DNA from 2 places in the Mesobacillus thioparans genome. Region 1 is predicted to be linked to the other one. Evidence: predicted binding sites of a transcription regulator. Region 1 holds the regulator's gene; the other holds the start of a gene.
What was found. The regulator LexA, encoded in region 1, represses DNA repair genes until DNA is damaged. The targets are predictions, from matches to a motif close to CGAACATATGTTCG.

Region 1 (7,859 bases):
GGATGAAAAAAGCTATACTCACAGTATTCATTCAGTTGACCAACTGCCTGAAATCCAGGAATTGTATAAGCGTTTCCTTGAAGTCATTACTTCAGCGGAAGAATTAAAAGTAGCTGATTATAACCAGGTTTTTTTAGGCCATTATTCATAAATGTACCATTCTTTATACCATATTAACTAAATTCACTGGTCCTTCACTAAAATAAAAACGAGGAATTCAAATGAAAAATCTTGTTATCGCAACAATCATTATAATCATTTTCACGACTGGTTGCAGTCCGAAGTTCCAACCGGAATTAACCAGGGTCGATGTGCAAAAAATAACCAAGGATGGCATGAAGGACGGTGAGGAAAGAATAATTGCCAAAAAAGATGAGCTGCACAAAATAGAGCAGGCATTTGATGAAATTAAGTGGTCCCCAAAGACGAAGGCGGATATGGCAAGGAAAGAAGATGTATTGGCGATTTTCTTCATCCAGGAAGAGAAAAATATGCCTGAGAGTTTGTATGAATACCGAATCTGGTTTAAGGGAGAGTCTGCAACAATAATCAGCAACAAGGAAAATGAAGCGTATGGAAGATTAACAGATAAAACGGAAGTTCGTGAATTAAAATCTGCATTGCTGCTAGGTGAATAGGTCGTTGGTTTTAGTGTCACAAAAAAGAAAAAGTGCCAATACGGACACTTTTTTCAGCTTACAGCATTGAAAGCTGGGGGATATTCGATTTTACCTTCCAATCCATTCAATGAGCCATACTCAAGCTCGATTGCCATGAACACTTCATCTGGTACAGGGAAGGGAGCTTGGATACCGAAATTTTTCGAGGGCTGAAACCCGAATTTAGGGTAAAAGTTAGGATGGCCCAGTACAAATACATGCTGATATCCTAAAGACTTGCATTTTTTCAGGCCTTCCGTGACGAGTGCTGAACCGATTCCGCTATTTTGATATTCTGGCTTCACGGCCATTGGAGCGAGACTCATAGTTGGAATCACACCTTGGTTAGTAACAAGGCTGATTACGCTGAAAAGAATATGTCCGATGATCTCGCCTTTCTCATCAACAGCTACCAGGCTTAAGGCTGGAATGAAATGTTCAGAATCCCTGATCAGTTCAACCAAACGGGCTTCATTTTCACCATTTTCAAAAGCCGCTCGATTTAGAACGCTGATACCATGGATATCGTGAATGTCTTCCGGGCGAATAATATAATCAACGCTTTTCATATTTTTTATACTCCCTCCACACCATATTAGAAGTTTTGGATTCTGAATCAGAAAACTCCCTGTAATAAAGCTTTTCATTTTCACCTGATATTGAGTCGATATCATTTAACAACCTAACTAGAAATTCTCTATCTTTGTTGATTTGGTCTTCAATTTGTGTGTATTCCCTGCCATTTTTTATACTCTTTGCTAAGTCCGTATAATGGTCAGCAAGTTGATCCCACATTGTACCTAACGTTGAGATCTTTCCATTCATCATATGGTACTGTCTGCCCTGATTAGACAGTTCCCCGAGATGAACGGCAAATGTGAATTCGCCATCTTCTTCATTCAAGATCTTTATCCATGTGGCCGGAACAGCATCGTTCTCCAGTAGAAATATAGAGTCCCTTACTTTCCGCTGGAAATCAGATCCTGCCTGTATTTCTAGGTCAGAGATTCTTTTATACTGATAAAGATTGAGTAAGATCAATGCTGCGAGAACGAATATGGTCATGTACATAAAATTTTTAGATTTCATATGACGACTCCTTTCTATACAGTCTGAAATAATAATAGCAGAAAATTCCAAAAGAGTAATTAGAATTTTTACCAGAATGAATTCTTTCACGTACAGCACTTTTTTCTGTTATGATTAAAGCTGGCTTTTAGCCAGAATCAATTTTCAAGGAGAACCTGAATGACAAAAAACCTTCCATTTACCATCACTAAAAATGATACATTCTTTGATTTATTAGGAGATTACATTGGTGATGTTTTTTATGATATTTTGCCTGAAAAGGGCTATGAGTTGCGCGACGAACAGATTTATATGGCTTTCCAGGTGGAACAGGCCTTTAAGAACAAAGGAATTGTGTTTGCGGAAGCTGGTGTAGGTACAGGAAAGACCTTCGTATACCTGATTTACGCGATTCTCTATGCTCGTTATATGGGGAAGCCTGCGATTGTATCCTGCTCAGATGAAACGCTGATTGAACAGCTCGTAAAAGAGGGCGGAGATATCGAGAAACTCGAACAGGCATTAGGACTCAAGGTGGACGTCAGGCTTGCAAAAGCAAGGGAGCAATATGTATGTGTCAAGAAGCTTGATGAGCTTTCCAACACTTCTGACGACATGGAAGTTCTTGATGTCCATGACCAGCTGCCTGACTTTATTTTTGATGAAGGCATTTCAATGAATTCGTTCAGCCGTTATGGTGACCGGAAGGAATATCCATGGGTCACGAATGAAAAATGGTCCCAGATGGCCTGGGATCCGCTCCAGCAATGTTCGACGTGCAGCTGGCGCCATCGCTGTGGACAAACATTGAATCGTGATTACTATCGACATGCCGGAGACTTGATTATTTGCTCGCATGATTTTTACATGGAACATGTCTGGACAAAAGAATCACGCAAAAGAGAGGGCCAGATGCCATTGCTGCCAGAAGCAAGTACCGTCATATTCGATGAAGGCCATTTGCTTGAATTCGCAGCACAAAAAGGACTGACTTACAGATTTAATTCGCAAACTCTGACGACTGTGTTAACAGGTTATATGCACCAGGATGTCCGGGAGGAATCTCTTTATCTAATCGAGGATATTATAGAGCTGCATGATTCATGGTTCGACCTGCTGGTTGAGAACTCGACTGCTGTTGAGGGTTCGAATCGGAAAGAAGTTGCTAAGCATCCTGCGATCAGGAAAACAGCTGAAACTTTGGAAAAGAAGGTCAGCGAATTAATGGACCAGCTGGTATTTGACGCAGAAATGTTCCTGATTGATGAATACCACTTGAAAATCATGGAAGAATACCTCGAGTTTTTCGCGTATGGTCTATCGATTTTCCTGAAGAATGATGAAGGGATTTTCTGGCTTGAAGAGAATGAAGTCCAATCTTCACTCGTGATCATGCCTCGCCTGGTAGAGGACATCTTGAAAAAAGAAGTTTTTGCACAAAATATCCCTTTTGTGTTCTCATCAGCAACTCTATCCCAGGCAGGGGACTTCAACTATATAGCCAGGAGTCTTGGGATTGAAAAATATTCTTCTTTCACGGTAGCTTCACCATTTGATTATGAAGAGCAAATGGAAATTAGAGCACATATCAGGGATGACGAAAATCAAAAGTGGGAGCAGATAGGTACGGATTTGCGAACTTCCAATGGAAGTTCCCTGGTTTTGTTTTCTTCCATGCAGGAAATGGAAAGGTTCAGAATATGGTCCGATCAACAGGAATGGAATTTTGCCATCCTGTTTGAAGGCGACCGCGAAATCAGTGAAACCGTAAAAGACTTCCAGAATGTCACCAGCTCTGTACTTTGCTCATACAGTCTATGGGAAGGTCTTGATGTTCCAGGTGAATCTTTGAAACAGGTTATTATCGCTTCATTGCCATTCCCGCCTCATGACCCGGTCTTCCAGGCAAAACGGAAGCATGCGGCCAACCCTGCAGCAGAAGTTGACGTTCCATACATGCTGCTTCGATTAAGACAGGGTATAGGCCGGCTGATCAGAAGCAGCCAGGATCAAGGTGTCGTGCACTTGTGGATTACCGGCGCACAAAAAGCAGAATTCATGAAAGAAATAACAGGAGTGCTACCTGTAAAAGAAATCCATTAAGATAAAAAAATCCCGAAAGGTCTAAGCCTTTCGGGATTTTTTGAGAAAAATTAGTTTCTGCATCCGCATTTTCTATGATCGCGGCCGCGATCATTCTCATCTTGTGCACCAGCAACCAAATCATTGATGATGCATCGACGGACAGCACGGCAGAGGTCATCAAAATCAACAGTCGCCCTTACCTGGTTATTGTTGCGGTTAGGAAAGAAAACTCCTGCGACGTCGTTGTTATTCCGGTTGTTTCCCATTCGAGACTCAACTCCTTTCCAAAAAGAAATGTTTGCTTACACGATATCTTATTCGGAAAAGGGACAAGTTGTCCGGGCTTGTATCTATTTTTGATGGCGAATGTGCTCTTCTCATAGAATCATTTAAAGAATGAAAGTTTAATAGAACGAAAAAAAGCAAGCGGAGCCCGCTTGCTTTTTAGTGCATATGACGGTAGACACCGATGACTTTACCAAGAATCGATACATTACGAAGGATGATCGGTTCCATTGAGGAATTTTCCGGCTGGAGCCTGAAATAGTCCTTCTCCTTGAAGAAACGTTTGACAGTAGCTTCGTCATCCTCTGTCATTGCTACTACGATATCTCCATTATTGGCTGTCTTTTGCTGCTTGACGATTACGTAGTCCCCATCAAGGATCCCAGCTTCAATCATACTGTCACCCATGATTTCCAGCATGAAAACCTGCTCATCATGAGGAACCAGACGGTCTGGTAGAGGGAAGTATTCTTCTACATTCTCGATTGCCGTTATTGGCATACCGGCTGTAACTTTACCGACAACAGGCACGTTGATAACATTATATTTAGGGATACGGGTTTCATCTTCAATTTCCAGAATTTCAATTGCGCGCGGTTTTGTAGGGTCCCGTCGGATCAGCCCTTTGCTTTCGAGCCTTGCAAGGTGGCCGTGTACAGTAGAACTTGATGCCAGTCCAACTGCTTCACCGATTTCGCGTACGGATGGCGGATATCCTTTTTTCTTGACTTCACCTTTAATGAATTCAAATATATCTTGTTGCCGCTTTGATAACTTTGTCATTTTCACGCACCTCGTATATTTTCTTGTCCTAATTATACCATGTCTATCCCACAGATACAAACATAAGTTCGAATTTCAAGTTGACACGAAACAAATGTTCGTATTATAATAAAATCAAATAAGCGAACATATATTCGTTAAGGAGTGTCGGACATGAAAAAAATATGGGATAACTATTCTTACGCCTTGATCCTTCTTGCTGTCAGCGTGATTTTTTCACTCGTGGCAAAAGCACATTTAAATAACGAGGAAGCATACATAACTGTTACTATAGAAGAAGGACAATCACTGTGGGAGATCGCTGAGACATATGCCAGTGAACATCATTTGTCAAAAAATGAATTCGTGAGCTGGGTAGAAAAAGAAAATGGGATCGTAGGCGAACGGGTCTTTCCAGGAGATGAACTTGTCATCCCGGTAAGAGATGAATATGTGGAACCTACTCAGATTGCCGGAGCAGAAAGATAATTTGTACATAGAATAAGGTGACAGCATGAAAGCGATTATTTATTGCCGGGTAAGTACTACGAAGGAAACACAGGAAACATCGCTTGCCAGGCAGGAGGAAGAATTACTCCGTCTTGCAGAAGACTGTGGATTCGAAGTGATGAGTATCATTAAGGAACAAGCCAGTGGGTATGACCTTGAAAGGGACGGGATCCTCGAACTTCTGGAGTTGATCAAGGACAAGTCGGTCAATGCCGTATTGATTCAGGATGAGACCAGGCTTGGAAGAGGAAATGCAAAGGTTGCGATCCTTCACTGCATTCTCAAGGAGAACGTTAAGTTATACAGCATCTCCCACAGTGGGGAACTTCAACTATCTGAATCGGATTCCATGGTACTCCAGATTGTCAGCATGGTGGAAGAGTATCAGAGGAAGATCCATAACATAAAAATCAAACGCGGAATGAAACGTGCGGTCGACCATGGTTACAAGCCTCAGCGCAATCTCAAAAACCAGGGTGAACATTCCGGCAGGGATAGAAAAGACATGCCGATTGCGGAAATTGTCAGGCTGCGGAATAATGGACTTACTTTTGCTGAAATTGCCGCGACTCTTAAAGGATTCGGCTACAATGTTTCCAAGGCGACAGTCAATCGAAGATATCTTGAGTATATCGAGACAAATGAGGAATGAGGCTCCTTTCTTGTAAAACTCAAAAAAATTTAGTAAGATATCATTTGACGTACTTTTTTACAAAGGAGATTTACAATGCTATCAAGTGATAAAATTGCTAGAATCAATGAGCTGGCGAGGAAAGCAAAAACATCGAAGCTGACTGAAGAAGAAGCAAAGGAACAGACGAAGCTTCGCGCAGAATATCTCCAATCATTCCGTTCTTCTATGCTTAATACGCTCAAGGGAGTTACCATTGTCGATCCAGAGGGCAATGATGTAACACCTGAAAAATTAAAAGAAGAAAAAATGAAGAATAAACTTCATTAATATATTCAGATTGGAATACATGAGAGAATGTATTCCATTTTTATTTTGGCAGCATTGGAGAGAGCACAATTGAAATCGGATGTTTTATGCGATGGCTGAAGTGGAAAATCAGCAATGTTATAGATAATAATGTCCCTTAGCTTATAAGTCGCAAACTGTCTTCTGTCTTCTTCAGGACTGATCAATTACATAACTACAGCTAGTATGTGTCAAAATAAATAACAATACGGCCTTTTCTGTCTCCTTCAGGCATAATTTGTTGTATAATAATTTCTCTCGCTATAATATTAAGGATGTAGCCAGTACCTATAGAAAGGATGTATTTAATGTTTAAAGAAATTGATATGCTTTCAATTGATTCCATTCGTACGTTATCGATTGATGCGATTGAAAAAGCGAATTCAGGCCACCCAGGCATGCCGATGGGGGCTGCACCGATGGCTTACACATTATGGACGCGATACATGAACATCAACCCTAAGAATCCTGAATGGTTCAACCGAGACCGTTTTGTCTTGTCTGCCGGCCATGGTTCTATGCTGCTTTACAGCTTACTGCACCTGGCAGGTTATGATTTATCCATGGAAGATATTAAGCAATTCCGTCAGTGGGGAAGCAAGACACCAGGACACCCTGAGTTTGGACACACTGCCGGTGTAGATGCAACAACTGGACCGCTTGGCCAGGGAATTGCCATGGCAGTAGGTATGGCAATGGCTGAACGTCACCTTGCTTCTGCCTATAACAAAGATAACTATACTATCGTTGATCACTATACATATACCATTTGCGGTGATGGCGATCTAATGGAAGGTGTTTCAGCTGAAGCAGCTTCCCTTGCAGCTCACCTGAAATTGGGCAAGATGATTGTCCTTTACGATTCAAATGATATATCACTTGATGGCGACCTTAATAAGTCATTCTCCGAAAGCATTGAAGGACGTTTCAAGGCGTATGGATGGCAATATATCCGCGTTGAAGATGGCAACAACCTGGAAGAAATCGCAAGAGCGATCGAGGAAGCGAAAACTGATTCAGACCGTCCGACCATGATTGAAGTTAAGACCGTCATTGGATATGGATCACCGAACCTATCTGGTAAATCAGATGTTCACGGAGCTCCGCTTGGCGCAGATGAATTGAAGCTGACTAAGGAAGCTTACAAGTGGACTTTTGAAGAGGACTTCCATGTACCAAGTGAAGTTTATGATCACTTTAAACAGCAAATCGCTGAAAAAGGTGAACAAACAGAACAAGCATGGAATGAACAATTCACTCAATATAAGAGTGAGTATCCAGAACTAGGTGCCCAGCTTGAAAAAGCCATGAAGGGTGAGTTAGTAGAAGGATGGGATAAAGACATTCCTGTATACGAAGAAGGCAAGAGCCTTGCTAGCCGTGCATCTTCTGGTGAAGCACTTAACGGCATTGCGAAAAACCTTCCTTACTTGATCGGAGGATCTGCTGACCTTGCTGGATCAAACAAAACGATGATCAAGGGAACAGGTGACTTCTTCCCAGGTTCATTC
Region 2 (7,859 bases), on a different contig from region 1:
AATTTGCCAGGAATTGAAATCACATGGGTACACGATTGCGCTGGATGATTTTTTTGTTTCCCAGTGGAACGAACTGATGGTTCAATTATTGGACTTTATTGATATTATCAAAATAGATTTCAGGACGACCAGCCGAACGGACAGGCAGGAAATGATCCGCTTTTTAAAGGGAAGGGACATCCAGTTTCTTGCCGAAAAGGTCGAAACAATCGAAGAATATCTTGAAGCAAAGGAAGATGGGTTTGTATTATTCCAGGGCTTTTACTTTAGCAAGCCGGTTATCCTGAACAGTTATGATATCCCATCCTACTATCATTCTTATTTTCAGATCCTGAAAGAAACTGAGAGCCCAGAACCAGACCTGGAAAAAATAAAAGATATCATTGAAAAGGATATTTCGCTCTCATACAAACTGTTGCGGCTGATCAATAATCCAGTTTTCCGGCCGCGGAACGAGGTTTCCTCAATCAAACAGGCCATTATCCTTTTGGGGCTTAATGAAATAAAAAAATGGATCTATGTACTTGCCATCAGGGGAGCAGACACAGGTACCGGCAATTCAAAGGAAAGGGAAATCATCGAATTGTCCCTGAAACGCGGAAAGCTGGGGGAACTGATTGGCAGGAAGATAGGCAGAGAAGTGTTGGCCTCCAAATATTTTCTTCTCGGTATATTTTCCCTGATGGATTCCCTGCTGCACCACCCAATGGAGGAGTTGCTTGAAGACCTGCCGCTGAGCAATGAGCTGAAGGATGCTTTATCAGGGGAAAAGAATGATGAATACGTCATGCTTCAATTTTTAATTGATATTGAGCATGCCTTCCTTGAAAATCTTGATCTTGCTTTCAACCCGACCATGATGGACAAGGAAGAGCTCTTCAGGCTTTATGGAGAAGCGAGTGACTGGGCAGCCAAGGTTTTGACTGAAGTGAATCCATAATCTTTAAAGCATGCTGCTGCATGCTTTTTCTTTTGTAAAGTAAATTCTTGTAACCTGCCGCTAAAAAAGCTATATTTTTTACATAGATAAAGTTCGAAATTCTCTCTGAATGAGGTGTTTTTCCATTGGTGCTGAAATATTTGTCCGCACTGCTCCTGCCTGGTTTAATGGTCGTGTTCTTTACCCGGGTTGCCTATAACCATGTTCTTGCGCTTGTGTTGACGGTCGCGTTGATTGCGGCTTCTGTTTATAAAGGGTATACAGATTCCTTCCTGCTGATCGTCGTCGATGCGTTCTCATTGACGTTCGGCTTCTTTCTGGCCAATCAGATGAGGAGTCGGAACAAGAAATAGCAGAAAAATGTGAAAAGCAAGCCTGTCGAATCCTGTTCGGCAGGTTTTTCTTATTGTAACAGCACCAAGCAATGTTAAATCAAACGTTTGATTAACAATCATTCGACATTGCTCAACAGTGTCTATTAAAAGAAGAATAACAATTCGAATGTTTGTTCGCTTTTTGTTGGTTTGTTTTACCTGCTTTGTGGTAGAATGAGGATATGACTTTTTTGACAACCATGTAAGGCTTATATATATGAAGGTTCTTATTTCGTAAGGAAATGAACCTGACAGAAATTAAATTACAGGAGGCTTTTCTGTGAAGGACCAATTTGAATTAGTCTCGAAATATTCCCCGCAGGGAGACCAGCCTGCGGCAATAACAGAGCTGGTGAAAGGCATTCGCGATAACAAGAAGCATCAGACGCTACTTGGTGCGACAGGAACAGGGAAGACGTTCACGATTTCAAATGTCATTAAGGAAGTGAACAAGCCGACGCTTGTCATTGCCCACAACAAGACATTGGCTGGGCAGCTCTACAGCGAGTTCAAGGAATTTTTCCCGGACAATGCGGTGGAGTATTTCGTCAGTTACTATGATTACTACCAGCCGGAGGCCTATGTGCCTCAGACGGATACTTTCATTGAAAAAGATGCAAGCATCAATGATGAGATCGACAAGCTGCGCCACTCGGCTACTTCTTCGTTATTCGAGCGCAAGGATGTCATCATCATTGCGAGTGTATCCTGCATCTATGGTCTCGGTAATCCGGATGAATACCGTGACATGGTCGTGTCTTTAAGGACCGGCATGGAAATTGAAAGGAACAAGCTGCTCCACAAGCTGGTTGATATCCAGTATGAACGGAATGACATTGACTTCAAGCGCGGGACTTTCCGTGTCCGCGGCGATGTTGTCGAGATTTTTCCGGCTTCGCGTGATGAGCATTGCATGAGGATCGAGTTTTTCGGCGATGAGATCGACCGGATCCGTGAGGTCGATGCGCTGACCGGCGAGATTATCGGGGAACGTGACCATGTTGCGATTTTCCCGGCATCCCACTTCGTAACCCGTGAAGAAAAGATGAAGATCGCGATCGAGAATATTGAAAAAGAATTGGAAGAGCGACTAGAAGTGCTTCGTGCCGATGAGAAATTGCTTGAGGCACAAAGGCTTGAACAGCGTACAAGGTATGACCTTGAGATGATGCGCGAGATGGGCTTCTGTTCCGGCATCGAAAACTATTCGCGTCACCTGACGCTGAGGCCAGCTGGTGCGACTCCGTATACTTTGCTCGATTACTTCCCTGATGACTTTTTGATTGTTGTCGATGAGTCGCATGTTACATTGCCGCAAATACGGGGAATGTTTAATGGTGACCAGGCGCGAAAGCAGGTGCTGGTTGATCATGGTTTCCGTCTGCCATCTGCGATGGACAACCGTCCGCTGACTTTTGCGGAATTTGAGACACATGTCAAACAGGCTGTGTTTGTATCGGCAACTCCAGGCCCGTACGAACTTGAGCATACGCCGGAGATGGTCCAGCAAATCATCCGACCGACTGGATTGCTTGATCCGACCATCGAGGTAAGGCCGATTGAAGGCCAGATCGATGACCTGATCGGTGAAATCCAGGAGCGGACAAAACGAAATGAGCGCGTACTGGTGACAACTTTGACGAAGAAAATGTCCGAGGATCTGACCGATTACCTAAAAGAAATTGGCATCAAGGTCCAGTACCTGCACTCAGAGGTCAAGACGCTTGAACGGATTGAAATCATCCGCGAACTGCGGCTTGGTAAATATGATGTCCTGATCGGAATCAACCTTTTGCGGGAAGGATTGGATATCCCAGAGGTTTCACTTGTGACGATTCTCGATGCCGATAAGGAAGGCTTCCTCCGTTCAGAAAGATCGTTGATCCAGACGATTGGACGTGCGGCGAGGAATTCAAATGGCCATGTCATCATGTATGCAGACAAAATGACCGATTCAATGACAAAAGCGATCAGTGAAACGGAGCGCCGCCGAGAAATCCAGGAAGAATATAATAAAAAGCATGGCATCACACCGCAAACGATTCAGAAGAGTATCCGCGACGTGATCCGTGCGACGATTGCTGCCGAGGATCAGGAAGATTACAGCCCGGCAGAAGGCCTGAAGAAATTGACGAAGAAAGATCGCGAACAAGTGATTATAAATATGGAAGAGGAAATGAAGGAAGCAGCGAAGGCACTCAACTTCGAACGGGCAGCCGAGCTGCGTGACCTCATTCTTGAGTTAAAAGCGGAAGGATGACGATAACATGGCTATGGATAAACTGATTGTCAAAGGCGCCAGGGCCCATAATTTGAAAAATATAGATGTCACCATTCCGAGAGACAAGCTTGTTGTGCTGACAGGACTTTCCGGTTCAGGAAAGTCCTCGCTGGCGTTCGATACGATTTACGCTGAAGGACAGCGCCGTTATGTTGAATCATTATCTGCATACGCGCGCCAGTTCCTCGGCCAAATGGACAAGCCGGATGTCGATTCAATCGAAGGGTTGTCCCCGGCGATTTCTATCGACCAGAAAACAACAAGCCGGAACCCGCGTTCCACTGTGGGAACGGTGACGGAGATTTATGATTACTTACGACTGTTATTCGCAAGGGTGGGAAGACCAACCTGCCCGGTGCACAATATAGAGATCACCTCGCAGACGATTGAACAGATGGTCGACCGCGTACTGGAATATCCGGAGAGAACGAAGCTGCAAATCATGGCTCCGCTCGTGTCCGGCCGTAAGGGCACTCATGCCAAAGTCCTCGAGGATGTGAAAAAGCAGGGCTATGTCCGTGTCCGTGTTGATGGGGAAATGCTCGACCTGGGTGACGAAATCGAGCTGGAAAAGAACAAGAAGCATTCGATTGAAGTTGTCATCGACCGGATTGTCATCAAGGAAGGGATTGCAGCCCGTTTGGCGGATTCCCTTGAATCGGCGCTCAAGCTTGGTGAGGGGAATGTCCTGATTGACGTGATGGGCGAGGAAGAATTGATGTTCAGCGAGAACCATGCCTGCCCGATTTGCGGCTTTTCCATCGGCGAGCTTGAGCCCCGGATGTTCTCATTCAATAGTCCGTTCGGTGCCTGCCCGGAATGTGACGGACTCGGCGCAAAGCTTGAGGTGGATGTCGACCTTGTCATCCCGAATAAGGAGCTTTCATTAAAACAGCACGCTATCGCCCCATGGGAACCGACGAGCTCTCAATACTATCCGCAGCTGCTTGAGGCAGTCTGCAATCACTATGGAATTGATATGTCCGTACCGGTGAAAGATCTGCCTGACAACGAGATGGAAAAGATTCTGTATGGTTCCGAGAAGGACCGAATTTATTTCCGTTACGAAAATGACTGGGGACAGGTCCGGGAAAATTATATTGTGTTCGAGGGCGTATTGAAGAATGTGGAACGCCGTTATAAGGAAACCGGCTCTGATTATATCCGCGAACAGATGGAGAAATATATGGGCGAGCACGCCTGCCCGACATGCAAAGGCTACAGGCTGAAGCGTGAAACCCTTGCTGTACTAGTTGACGGCCGCCATATCGGTGAAGTGACGGCGTTGTCGGTTGAGGAAGCACACCAATTTTTCGAGGGACTTGAACTTTCTGAAAAAGAAATGAAGATTGCGAACATGATTTTCCGTGAAATCACGGAGCGCCTCGGCTTCCTGATAAATGTCGGGTTGGATTATCTGACGCTGAGCCGTGCTGCCGGAACACTATCCGGTGGGGAAGCCCAGCGGATCCGGCTGGCAACCCAGATTGGCTCGCGCCTTACCGGAGTACTATACATTCTGGATGAACCTTCGATCGGTTTGCACCAGCGAGACAATGACAGGCTGATCGATACGCTGAAAAATATGCGTGACATCGGCAATACCTTGATCGTCGTCGAGCATGATGAAGATACGATGCTTGCGGCCGACCACTTGATCGATATTGGCCCTGGCGCAGGTGTCCATGGTGGAGAAATCATCTCCCAAGGCACGCCGGCAGAGGTCATGGAGGATCCAAACTCGCTGACAGGCCAGTATCTGTCAGGCAAAAAATTTATTCCGCTGCCTATCGAGCGCCGCAAACCAGACGGCCGCTATATCGAAATCAAGGGCGCGAAGGAAAACAACCTGAAAAATGTTAATGTGAAGTTCCCGCTTGGCACCTTTATGGCCGTTACCGGTGTATCCGGTTCTGGTAAAAGTACGCTGATCAATGAAATCCTGCACAAATCGCTGGCGATGAAGCTGCACAGAGCTAAAAGCAAGCCAGGCGAGTTCAGGGAAATCAAAGGTGTCGACCATCTCGACAAGGTCATCGATATTGACCAGTCGCCAATCGGGCGTACGCCAAGATCGAATCCGGCAACGTACACAGGTGTGTTCGATGATATCCGTGATGTGTTTGCTTCGACGAATGAAGCGAAAGTGCGCGGTTATAAAAAAGGCCGTTTCAGCTTCAACGTCAAAGGCGGACGCTGTGAAGCCTGCCGCGGCGACGGCATCATCAAGATTGAGATGCACTTCCTGCCTGACGTCTACGTCCCATGCGAGGTCTGCCATGGCAAGCGCTACAACCGCGAAACATTGGAAGTGAAGTACAAAGGGAAAAATATCTCTGATATCCTTGATATGACAGTTGAAGCAGGTGTCGAATTCTTCGCCAACATACCGAAGATCGCCCGCAAACTGCAGACAATTTACGATGTCGGCCTTGGCTATATCAAACTCGGCCAACCGGCGACAACCCTTTCCGGCGGGGAAGCGCAGCGCGTCAAGCTGGCATCCGAGCTGCACCGACGCTCAACTGGACGTTCGCTTTATATCCTGGATGAACCGACAACCGGTCTGCACGTCGATGATATTTCCCGCCTGCTTGTCGTCCTGCAGCGTCTCGTCGAAAATGGTGACACCGTGCTGGTCATCGAACATAACTTAGACGTCATCAAAGCCGCCGACTATATCGTCGACCTCGGACCGGAAGGCGGAGACCGCGGCGGCACTATCATCGCTACCGGCACCCCGGAAAAAATCGCCGAAGTGGAGGAATCCTATACCGGCCGATACCTCAAGCCGATATTGGAACGCGACAGACTGCGGATGAAAGAACAAATCGAGGAAAAAGAAAAAAGCACGAGCAACGCTTAGTCTAAATGAAAAAATCTCTTCCTTTTCGGAAGAGATTTTTTGCGTGAAGAATAACTATTTCAATTGAATTGGGATCATTTCGGCATCGAGCGCTTTAAAATCATAGTTCTGCTTTTTCAGGTACTCCAGCAATTGAGGCAGTTGGGCAAGGGTTTCTTCTCTTTCATGCAGGAGGATGACGAGCGGCTCATCCTTTTTGGCTTTGTCTGCAACCTGGGCGATTGTATTGGCAACCAGCCGTTTATCGCGGTAATACCAGTCTTTGCTGTCGACATTCCAATCCCACAGCTGGTACCCTTTATCACTGACCGCTTTTTTATAAGGATCCTTCATATAAGGGGCACTGCCATATGGCGTGCGGATCAGCGTCGAATCAATCCCGGTGATTTCTTTGATCGTATTCAGTGTCTGGTCCATTTCTGCGACGACGGTTTGCGGAGACTGATAGATTTTCGTTTTGTCATGGGTGACTCCATGCGCTCCGAGGCTGTGGCCGGCTTCTGCCATCTTTTTTACCGCCTCAGGGAAGTTTTTCATGTTCCCGTCCAGCATGAAAAAGGTAGCCTTTGCATCAAACTCATCCAGAATCGATAAAATTTGCTCTGATACCTTGTGTGGTCCGTCATCAAATGTTAAGTAGACTGTTTTTGAAGGAGCTTCGGCAGGTTCTTTAGCGGGAATGTCGGCTGCATCTTGAGCAGGTTGAATATTTTCTTGAAGATCACTTTCTGAAAATCTCGGCGGCTTAGATTCTAGTTTCTTTAATACTTCATCCGTGCGACTGTAGGCTGATTTCAGTTCTTGCTGCTGGCTAGATCCCTTGATCACGGGCTTTTTCACCTGGCTCGCCACGGCAGAAGAGGAAGTGATTAGCCCCCCGACTAAACAAACTACAGTGCACCATCTGGCTGATTTACTTTTCAAGCTGAACACTCTGCATCCCTCGCTAATTTCTTATATTAATCTCAATTACTTAGACGATAATATTTCAGTTTTGTTACATGTATTTCTGTATAGTTACAGGATAATAGTTTACCAGCTAAATTTGAATAAGAAAATAGTGGAAAGTTCCTAAGATTACGTTTAGGGGATATTCGTTAAATAAGAAGAGTTTGGACAAGGAATTGCAGGCAATTTGTCGAACTAATTTCAGAAAGGATGAAACTTCTTAGACTCCGCTGCGTATTAATTGCTAAGGAGATGAAGAGGATGGATACGAAAAGGATTCTATCAGCTTTGTGCTATTTCAGTATTATGTTCGCAGGGATTTTGTTCCCGCTGGTTGCATATTTTGCATCGGATGATCGGGATGTGAAATTTCATGCGAAGAAAGCGTTGCTGTCACATCTTATACCGCTGATTCCTTTGCCGCTCATTTTAATCGCCGTGTTCATCGAT

Region 2: a site for LexA is predicted at 1,439-1,452, ahead of uvrB (excinuclease ABC subunit UvrB). Genes of this name have one in related genera too.

Annotation. Positions count from the first base shown of each region.
Region 1 is NZ_CBCSFH010000001.1:74,545-82,403, reverse strand. It holds gene ACNAZ4_RS00515 (hypothetical protein) at 1-151, shown strand, start outside; gene ACNAZ4_RS00510 (hypothetical protein) at 222-638, shown strand; gene ACNAZ4_RS00505 (GNAT family N-acetyltransferase) at 692-1,228, opposite strand; gene ACNAZ4_RS00500 (hypothetical protein) at 1,215-1,748, opposite strand; gene ACNAZ4_RS00495 (ATP-dependent DNA helicase) at 1,908-3,830, shown strand; gene ACNAZ4_RS00490 (hypothetical protein) at 3,881-4,078, opposite strand; gene lexA (transcriptional repressor LexA) at 4,257-4,880, opposite strand; gene yneA (cell division suppressor protein YneA) at 5,034-5,348, shown strand; gene ACNAZ4_RS00475 (YneB family resolvase-like protein) at 5,374-6,021, shown strand; gene ACNAZ4_RS00470 (DUF896 domain-containing protein) at 6,097-6,330, shown strand; gene tkt (transketolase) at 6,657-7,859, shown strand, end outside.
Region 2 is NZ_CBCSFH010000006.1:257,307-265,165, reverse strand. It holds gene ACNAZ4_RS12660 (EAL and HDOD domain-containing protein) at 1-940, shown strand, start outside; gene ACNAZ4_RS12655 (CsbA family protein) at 1,066-1,293, shown strand; gene uvrB (excinuclease ABC subunit UvrB) at 1,595-3,574, shown strand; gene uvrA (excinuclease ABC subunit UvrA) at 3,582-6,461, shown strand; gene ACNAZ4_RS12640 (polysaccharide deacetylase family protein) at 6,516-7,289, opposite strand; gene ACNAZ4_RS12635 (magnetosome magnetite crystal formation protein family) at 7,671-7,859, shown strand, end outside.